Aridibaculum aurantiacum: one gene and its partner. The protein of the gene in region 1 binds, or shares a complex with, the protein of each later gene. Links are inferred from orthologs where the notes say so. Each region holds a gene or a part of one and is shown in the gene's direction. Other genes may lie near its edges.

Region 1 (5,621 bases):
CAACAGAAGCGCTTTGTATGGCCAGTTGTGATGCCTGGCTCAGGGATATACTTATTGTAGCCTTTGCCAATGCAGGTGCATCGTTTATGCCATCACCAACCATGATGGTTGGCTTCTCATTTGCAAGCTGTGTTATCTTTTCTAGCTTTTGCTGCGGTGTCTGTTCGGCAATTACTTCATCAATACCTAGTGTTTCTGCTATGGCTTTACATTTTGCATAGCTATCACCACTAAGCATAATGGTGTGAATGTTTGCCCTGCGGCAATAGTCTATTACCTCTTTAGCTTCGGGTCGTAATTCATCTGCAATGTCTATCCAGCCTACTATCTCATCATTCTTCTTTACATAAAGATGATGTGCTCCTTGTACACTGTCGTCTATTCGTGGTGAACCTATGAGATAAATATTCCCATCCTTGTCCTCCGCTTTCATTCCTATTCCTTTTATCTCTTCTACCTTTTTCCATTTCATCACCTTGCTCGTCTTCCATTGTTGAGCAATGCTTTTGGCAATGGGATGATTTGAAAATTTCTCAAGTGAAAACACCAGCGACTTGAAGTCATCTGCAGGTAGAGAAGATTCAAATTCGGTAACTACAAAATTGCCATTGGTAAGCGTTCCTGTTTTATCAAATACGATCTGTTGAATGTTGCGAAACAGCTCCATGCTTTTGCTGTCGGTATACAAGATGCCTTCACGGGCTGCCCTGCCTAAGCCTACGGCAATAGCAGCAGGTGTCGCTAATCCCATAGCACAAGGACAAGCTATTACCAACACGGCTATAGAACGCATCAGGCTCTGCTGAAAAGTAACACCATCAACAAAAAAATAATTGATAGCAAGTGTAACCAAAGCAATGGTGATAACGATAGGAACAAATATGGCGCTGATTTTATCAGCCAGCTTCTGCACCGGCGGTTTATGCCCCTGTGCCTGTTTCATCATTTGAACAATGCTGCTGCGGACAGTGTCTTTACCTGTTGCTGTTACATAGCATTTCAACGTACCATTAGAAACAACGCTGCCACCAATTATAGTGTCTCCTTGTTTTTTATAAACAGGTAAACTTTCACCACTCACAATGGCCTCATTTATTTCAGCATCACCGCTGAGTATTTTACAATCTGTTGGCACCTGCTCGCCAGACTTTATCAATATCAAATCACCAACTTGTAATGCGGTGTTTTCTACAGGAAAAATATTTTCATTGTGTTGATCGTCATAAGCAATCATATTGGCCATCACCTTCTGTTCCTTCGTTAGCTCACGCACCGTCTTTTGTGTCTTCTGAATGGATACATCTTCTAACCAGTTGCCAAAGAAAACAATGGTGATAATAGAAGCTGCTGTTTCAAAGAACATCATACCGGGATTGGCTGTCAATAGGCCAATGACGCTGTACACGAAAGCTGATACAGCACCAAGCGTTATCAGCACATTCATATTAGGAACACCTGTGCGCAGGCTGTTGATGGCGCTCTTACCAAAGAAGCTCATGCCTACTATAAATACCGGTAAACAAAGGAATAACTCGAGTACAGGGTTATGCAGGAAGTGCCATCCAAACGTCATCCCCAGGTGACCTGCCATTAGCAGCAGCGTAAAGGGCAGGCAGAAAAAAAATTTTTGTTTAGTTGTTCTAAGCCATTTGCTTTTTGGTGCTGTAGCACCTGTTTTTTCTTCACCCGAAACAATTGTATATCCTAGCAGTTCAATATTTTTCCTGGCCTTGTCTACGCCACCATTTGCTGTTGCATTTTCAAATGCTACTTCACCGTTCAGTGGGTTTACAGCTATTTGCTTCATCCCTTGTTTTTCCAGCACCTTACTTACGCTAAGTGCGCAGTTGCTACAGGTCATACCTTCCACTTTCCAACTTATCTTTTCCATAGGTAAAATCTTCTTTTGCAAAATTATGCTGTACTACTTCGGCTACTGCTTTACATTCAATGATATCTTTACTACACAGTTGCATTTCAGCGGCATACGCCCATTTTTTACAAGTTGTTGACATTATGGAATTCACATTCACATTAGATGATATAAAAGCTACAGCAGCAAATGTGTGGCAGGTGCACCAGCACCAAAAAGTGTGGGCGCTTCATGGGGAGATGGGTGCAGGTAAAACTACTTTTGTGCATGCGCTTTGCGAAGTGCTGGGTGTAACCACTGCTATTGGAAGTCCTACTTATTCTATCATCAATGAATATGCAAGCAGCAAAGCCGGAACTATTTATCATATGGATCTTTACAGGCTGCGCGACGAAGAAGAGGCAATGCAAGCTGGCATAGAAGATGCTATCTACAGCGGTAATTTATGCCTGGTAGAGTGGCCGGAAAAGGCTGCAATGCTATTGCCCGATGATTGTCTTCACCTGACCATTCAATTAATAGATGCGCAGACAAGGATGATCAGCTCGGCAAAGCATTAAGCAGCTCTTAATATCAGCTACCTATTTAAGCAGTAACTTTATCCACCAAAAACACGCCTCTACATGTCGTCATTGAAACCGCTGGTTAGTACTTCATTTACCTACGAAACGCTTGAAGAAACGCTTGATGTGAAGGCTCGTGGAGCTCAATTGCATATTGGCATTCCAAAAGAAACTGCGTTCCAGGAAAATCGTATTGCACTAACGCCAGAGGGTGTAAGTGTGTTGGTAAGCAATGGACACCAGGTGGTAATGGAAACAAAGGCTGGCGATGGCAGTAAGTTTACTGATAAAGATTACAGCGAAGCAGGAGCTAAAATTGTGTACGAAAAACAGGAGGTTTTTAAAGCGCCTATTCTTGTAAAGAGTGCTCCTGTAGTAGCAGAAGATCTCCCGCTGTTGCAAATGAGCCAGGTGATCGTTTCGCCTATTCATCTTTCTGCCATGCGTAGCGAGTACCTGCAGTTCATGATGGAGAAACGCATCACTGCACTTAGTTTTGAAAACCTGAAAGACGACAGCGGCACTTACCCGATTGTTAGGAGTATGAGCGAGATAGCCGGCAGTGCTATCATGCTGATTGCAGGACAATACCTCGGCAGCGCCAATAGCGGAAAGGGTGTTTTACTAGGAGGTATAAGCGGTATTCCTCCTACAAAAGTTATCATCATTGGTGCAGGTGTAGTAGGAGAGTTTGCCACACGTACAGCTTTGGCACTGGGTGCTTCTGTAAAAGTTTTTGATAACAATGTGTACCGGTTAAAACGCCTGCAGAATAATCTAGGTGTAAGAGTATGGACAAGCGTAATTGAACCTAAGATCCTGGCCAAGCAATTAAAGAGTTGCGAAGTGGCTGTGGGTGCTATGAGCAGTGAGTTTGGTCGTACACCGGTGGTGGTAACCGAAGAGATGGTGACCAATATGCGTTCTGGCAGTGTGATAATAGATGTAAGTATTGACCGCGGTGGATGCTTTGAAACCAGTGAAATAACCAGTCACCAGCGGCCAACGTTTGTAAAGCACGATGTCATCCATTATTGTGTTCCGAATATTCCGAGCGGCTTTGCCCGTACTGCCAGCCAGGCTATCAGTAATGTGCTAATGCCACTACTGCTAGATGTAAGTGAAGAAGGTGGCTTTGAAGAAATGGTATGGCACAACTTCAATCTTCGCCATGGAATTTACATGTACAAAGGTCATCTAACTAATTTCTATTTAAGCCAGCGTTTCGACCTTAGATACACTGACCTGAATTTGCTGATCGCCAGCAGGAGGTAGTTGTGGGTAGGCGTGAGGAGAGAGGCGTGAGGAGAGAGACGTTAGATGTTAGATGTTGGATGTTAGCGTGAAGGCTAGCCTGATTCGTAGGAGAAGCTATTTGTAATCCATTATAGAAAGTGTCCTCTTGCAGAAAGCATATTCTACTTCATCATTACTGCTTACTATTACTGTTTTTCCTTTTGTATAATCTTCTACCAGTTTATGATACAGTGCTATGCCTGTAGCATCCAGGTTGGTGCATGGCTCATCGAGCAGCAATAAAGGAACATCGGAAAAGAAAGCCTGTGCTAGTTTTACCCTTTGCTTCATACCACTGCTATAGTAGCGGATCTGCTTATGTGCTGCTTGTTGCAAGCCTATAATCTGTAAAATTTCTTCAATGGAAATGCCGGGGATCAATTTCTTAAACTGGTGGTGAAACTGGAGAAATTCAGTAGCAGTCATTTCTTCAATAACCTCCAGGTAGGGAGCAGCAATAGATAAGTGTTGATGCACTTTTTCTTCATCCACCAGCTTTTCATCCACCTGCCATTCTACCTTGCCTTCATTAATGGCCATGTTGCCACTGATCACTTGCAGCAAAGTGCTTTTGCCACTACCATTAGCACCTGTAATGGCTACGGTATTACCAGGGAAAATCTCAGTGGAAAGTTGTTTGAAAATCCAATCGCGGTTGAAGCGTTTACCTGCATTGGTAAGCTTAATAGTCATCGAGCCCGGATTTTACAGAGCGTTTTATTATCCCGGCTTTTGAATTTTCTACAAAGCCAATGATATCTCTCTTCACCTCCGTATCAGCCAATGTTTCGTTGATTATCTCAATTGCTTTAGATGTAGTATGCCCTTGTACAAACAGGATATGATAGATGGCAGAGATCTCATCAATCACTTCTTTTGCATAGCCGCGGCGTGTAAGGCCTACATTGTTTATACCAACATAAGCCAGTGGATCGCGGGCAGCTCTTACATAAGGAGGAACATCTTTGCGAATGAGAATTTGACCTGCTATATAAACATGCGCACCTATGTGGATGAACTGGTGAACACCTGACAAACCACCCAGAATGGCATAGTCATCTATGGTTACATGCCCTGCCAGTTGAACAGCATTAGCAAGAATAACATGATTGCCAACAAAGCAGTCGTGCGCTATATGTACATAAGCCATCAGCAGGCAGTTGCTGCCCACCTTAGTCTTCCACCTGTCTTTTGTGCCCCTGTTTATGGTTACACATTCGCGTATCGTGGTGTTGTCGCCTATTTCTACAGTAGTTTCTTCACCAACAAATTTCAGGTCTTGTGGTATGGCGCCAAGTACTGCGCCTGGGAAAATGATACAGCCTTTGCCAATAGTGGTGCCGCTAAAGATGGTAACATTAGGCATTACATGCGTACCCTCTCCGATAGTTACATTGTCCTCTATAACCGAAAACGCGTCTACACGTACATTTTCAGCTATGCGTGCCCCTGGATGTATCTGCGCTAAAGGACTAATCATCTTGCTTTGTTCTTTTAACTATTTGAGCAACCAATATTGCTTCTGCTGCTATTTTACCCGCTACGTATATAGTTCCCTTCATTTCTACCAGTCCTCTTCTTATCGGGCTTACCAGCTCCATGTGCAGGATCAGCGTATCGCCAGGTACTACCTTTTGTTTGAACTTACAGTTGTCTATCTTAAGAAAGTAAGTATCGTATTTATCTTCTGTGTCTTTTGGTATGGCTAATATACCACCGCACTGAGCCAACGCTTCTGCAAGTAGAACACCTGGCATCACACAATTACCAGGAAAGTGTCCCTGGAAGAATGGCTCGTTGTAAGTAACATTCTTAATTCCTACAACCTTTGTATCGGTAAGTTCAATGATCTTATCAACCAAGAGGAACGGGAAGCGGTGAGGCAAAAG
Region 2 (4,102 bases), 1.6 Mb from region 1 along the record:
ATGCTACCAATCTTTTTGTGAGTGCAGAACGTGCCATAGGCAAAGATGTAAGCTTCAATGGCATTAAATGCAGGGTTGTCGGAGTGGTAAAAAAAGAAGGAACAAACTTCCTGGGCGGCGGCTGGCAGTTTGACGAAGCAATCGTTCTTCCTTTCAGAACAATGGCTGCACATTTCAATATTGAAAATAGTAGTCCAGTCATTATGGTAAAAGGAGGTGAAGCAACTTCATCAGCTGCATTGGTAGATGAACTGCGTGGTATCATGCGTTCAATCCATCGCCTTAGCCCCACACAGGAAGATGATTTTTCCTTAAACGACATCAACACCTTTAGCGAACAAACCAGTGCCATTTTTGGATCCATAAACCTGGGCGGATGGGCTATTGCTGGTTTATCATTGATTGTAGGTGCATTTGGAGTGGCTAATATTATGTTTGTAACAGTTCGTGAAAGAACTAGCCAGATTGGTTTGAAAAAAGCCATCGGTGCCAAAAGTTCTACTATCCTTACAGAGTTTCTTTTAGAAAGTGCTTTTCTTTGCCTTCTTGGCGGCTTCATCGGGTTGATACTCGTATTCCTGCTGACCAAGTTGCTTACGTTTGTACTGCCATTTCCAATAACCATTTCATTGGGTACGCTCACATTGGCTATTTCTATTTGTCTTGTAGTTGGTGTATTGGCAGGTATAATTCCAGCAAGCATTGCAGCTAAAATGAACCCGGTAGTAGCTATCAGAACAAAATAAAGCCCTATATATCTATCTTATGCCAATCATCCTAGCTATAGAATCTTCATGCGACGATACAAGTGCAGCTATATGCAAGGATGGTAAGATTCTTTCAAACCTTATTGCAACTCAAAAAGTGCATGAAGAATTTGGCGGTGTAGTTCCTGAGCTTGCAAGTCGTGCACATATTCAAAAAATAGTTCCTGTTGTTGATACGGCTATCAAACAAGCAGGTATTCAATTGACAGAAGTAGATGCTATCGCATTTACACAGGCACCTGGCTTGATAGGGAGTCTGCTTGTGGGCGCGCAGTTTGCTAAATCGTTGGCTACTTCATTAGACAAACCTCTGATTGCTGTACATCATATGCAGGCCCACGTGCTGGCTAATTTGATTGATGATCCTGCACCTTCATTCCCATTTCTATGTTTAACTGTAAGTGGTGGTCATACGCAAATTGTCCGCTGCAATAGCCCCTACGAAATGGAGGTGCTGGGTGAGACAATAGACGACGCCGCAGGAGAAGCATTTGATAAGTCTGCAAAGCTTCTTGGCATACCTTATCCTGGTGGGCCACTGGTTGATAAGTACGCACAGGCTGGAGATCCTCATAAGTTCAAATTCCCCGAGCCAAACATCCCAGGCCTTAACTTTAGTTTTAGTGGATTGAAAACTTCAATATTATATTTTCTGCAGCAGCAAAAGCAGGCTAATGAAAATTTTGTTGCAGAAAATCTTCCTGATGTATGCGCTTCTATCCAGCATAGGATAGTTTCTATTTTACTGCGTAAACTTAAAAAAGCAGTTGATGAAACAGGCATTCGTGAAGTATGTATAGCTGGTGGTGTAAGTGCCAATAGTGGCTTGCGTAATACCCTACAGGAATATGCTGCTAAGTATGGTTGGAAAAGTTACATACCTGCTTTTCAATATTGCACAGATAATGCTGGAATGATTGCCATTTCTGCCTATTACAAGTTTCTTCAAAACGATTTTGAAGACTTACAAACTACTCCTTCCGCAAGAGCTGAATGGTAATTTGATACCATCTTTTTTCCTATCTTCTTGCTTCTACTCATGATTTTGTTCCTGGAGAACATTTGTATTGCTGTTACAAAAACAACGAATAATACATTTCTAAAAGGTATAGCCTCAACACCTAAATTTATACTTAGGTTTTAGCATTCTATAGTACCTGCTACTAACTACTGCCTTATGTACAACTTAAATGAGTCATTAAAGAAGGCTATTGAGGTAGCTCAATTGCTGGCTAAAGAATATAATGTGTCGCCTGCTGTGCAACTAATTATGTCCAGAATCGTCGCGCAAAAAAGGTGGTTTCCTCCAGCACTCGTAACTGCTTTTTGGGTTGGTATTGGAATGATTTTTTCACGATGTAATATAAATACATCAAGATGGCAAAGCATTTACCCATTGCAAGTGATTGTTTTACCCCGGAAGAAGAATTGGCGAATACCATTATACATGCTATTGGTGTACTGTTTGGTCTCGTAGCTATTCCTTTTCTTATTATGCTGGCAGCAAAGAACAGCGACATCAGCAACCTGATGCGCGTTGGTATCTATGGCGCTTGTTTCATGGCCACTTTTGTCTTCTCCACCTTATTCCACTGGTTCAAAGAAGAGAAGGTGAAATGTAAGCTAGAAATGTGCGACAGGATCAGTATCTACTTCTTTATTGCCGGAACCTATACGCCTTTCATCCTCTACTACATGTACGATCGTACCGGTTTTATAATGCTGGGGATTATGTGGGCGCTTGTATTGTTTGGGATCTTCTTCGAGATATTTCTTGCCAAGAAGTACTTCATTATATCCCTGTTTATTTACCTGGCTATGGGTTGGATGTTTGTGTTTGTGCTCAATAAGTGGTTCGATAGTATGCCTTCCTCCGTTATCACTTTTATCTTGACTGGTGTGGGTTTGTATAGTATCGGTGTCATCTTTTATGTTTGGAAAAAATACCGCTACCACCACGCCGTCTGGCACTTCTTTGTACTGGTTGCCAGCATCTTTCACTATTTGGCTGTTTTAGAAACAGTTTCTTAGAAGGTATATATAAGATTAGAAGAGTTTCTGTTACCAATGTTCAACTGATTTTAATTCTGCATATGAATGCTGAAATCGTTGATTAGTTCATAGTGAATGATACAATTCATACAGTCCTCCTTCTTTCATCATGTTGTTTAACCGCTAATGAATTAATTTCACGCAATGAAAAACATTATTAACCTCTGTCTTTCTCTTTGTGCGTTGGTGTGTGTAACCAGTTGTTCTGGCCCATCTGCCTCTCGTAACAATTTTGAAAATGATCCATGGAAGCAACTTCCATCTATCTTGAAACAGATAAAGGCGCCGACGTTTAAGAATAAAGACTACGTGATTACCCAATATGGTGCAGTAGGTGATGGCAAAACAATAAATACTGAAGCATTCAGAAAGGCTATTGAAGTGTGTAACAAAGAAGGTGGCGGAAGGGTAGTGGTGCCGGTTGGAAATTTCCTTACAGGGCCTATTCACCTGAAAAGTAATGTGAACCTTCATGTAAGTAAAGGAGCTACCATTTCCTTTTCTACTAAGCCAGAGGATTACCTGCCGCTGGTGTTCACCCGTTGGGAAGGTGTAGAACTTATGGGCTATTCTCCGCTGATCTATGCATTTGAACAAAACAACATTGCCATTACCGGCCAAGGAACTTTGGATGGAATGGCCAATGCTACCAACTGGTGGCCGTGGAAAGGTCAAACGCAATATGGTTTTGTTAAAGGGCAACCAAGCCAGGTAGATAAGGATAAACGTGCTGCGCTTTTCAAAATGGCTGAAGATGGTGTACCTGTAAGTGAGCGAAAATTTGGAACCGGGTCGTACCTGCGTCCACAGTTTGTACAGCCTTACCGCTGCAATAATGTACTGATTGAAGGTGTCACCATTATCAACTCACCTATGTGGATACTGAACCCGGTGCTTTGCAACAATGTAACCATACAGGGAGTAACTGTTACCAGCAATGGACCTAACAACGATGGTTGTGATCCTGAGTCTTGTAAAAATGTGTTGATCAAAGACTGCTACTTTAATACGGGTGATGATTGTATAGCTATTAAAAGCGGTCGTAATGCAGACGGAAGGCGCATCAATGTGCCTAGCGAAAACATCATTGTCCAGGGCTGTAAGATGGCTAATGGTCATGGCGGTGTAGTTATAGGTAGTGAAATAAGTGGAGGTGTACGTAATGTGTTTGCAGAGGATTGCAACATGAGTAGTCCTGAATTGGATCGTGCATTGCGCATTAAAACGAATACTGCCAGGGGTGGAGTAATTGAAAATATATACATGCGAAACGTAACAGTAGG

Evidence for each region.
Region 2: the proteins of tsaE (region 1) and tsaD are in contact, whole or in part, in a crystal structure (PDB 6N9A), measured with the Thermotoga maritima proteins. The link is inferred for Aridibaculum aurantiacum from one-to-one orthologs. Residues at the interface, in WP_004082108.1 of Thermotoga maritima: Leu37, Gly38, Lys46, Lys57, Val59, Lys60, Ser61, Thr63, Phe64, Thr65, Leu66, Met67, Val69, Pro71, Tyr82, Arg83, Leu84, Asp86, Asp88, Phe89, Asp93, Ile128, Asp130, Glu131, Arg134; in WP_004082750.1 of Thermotoga maritima: Cys10, Asp11, Arg49, His50, Leu82, Gly84, Gly135, Gly136, Glu154, Thr155, Leu156, Asp157, Asp158, Ser159, Glu162, Asp165, Lys166, Arg169, Leu170, Tyr175, Lys213, Thr214, Leu217, Tyr218, Gln221, Arg222, Asn324.

What each region holds. Positions count from the first base shown.
Region 1 is NZ_JAFEWC010000001.1:631,460-637,080, forward strand. Bases 776-3,724 are described here. They hold tsaE (tRNA (adenosine(37)-N6)-threonylcarbamoyltransferase complex ATPase subunit type 1 TsaE), read left to right. Parts: upstream 776-2,016; coding sequence 2,017-2,433; downstream 2,434-3,724. Other genes in these bases: J4N22_RS02750 (heavy metal translocating P-type ATPase), read right to left, coding at 776-1,891; J4N22_RS02760 (alanine dehydrogenase), read left to right, coding at 2,497-3,711. Outside these bases: more of J4N22_RS02750, read right to left, coding at 1-775; J4N22_RS02765 (ABC transporter ATP-binding protein), read right to left, coding at 3,808-4,425; lpxA (acyl-ACP--UDP-N-acetylglucosamine O-acyltransferase), read right to left, coding at 4,415-5,212; J4N22_RS02775 (bifunctional UDP-3-O-[3-hydroxymyristoyl] N-acetylglucosamine deacetylase/3-hydroxyacyl-ACP dehydratase), read right to left, coding at 5,205-5,621. UniProt on the Escherichia coli protein: Required for the formation of a threonylcarbamoyl group on adenosine at position 37 (t(6)A37) in tRNAs that read codons beginning with adenine.
Region 2 is NZ_JAFEWC010000001.1:2,210,202-2,214,303, forward strand. Bases 1-2,766 are described here. They hold tsaD (tRNA (adenosine(37)-N6)-threonylcarbamoyltransferase complex transferase subunit TsaD), read left to right. Parts: upstream 1-765; coding sequence 766-1,767; downstream 1,768-2,766. Other genes in these bases: J4N22_RS09260 (ABC transporter permease), read left to right, coding at 1-746; trhA (PAQR family membrane homeostasis protein TrhA), read left to right, coding at 2,145-2,766. In the rest of the region: more of trhA, read left to right, coding at 2,767-2,798; J4N22_RS09275 (glycoside hydrolase family 28 protein), read left to right, coding at 2,964-4,102.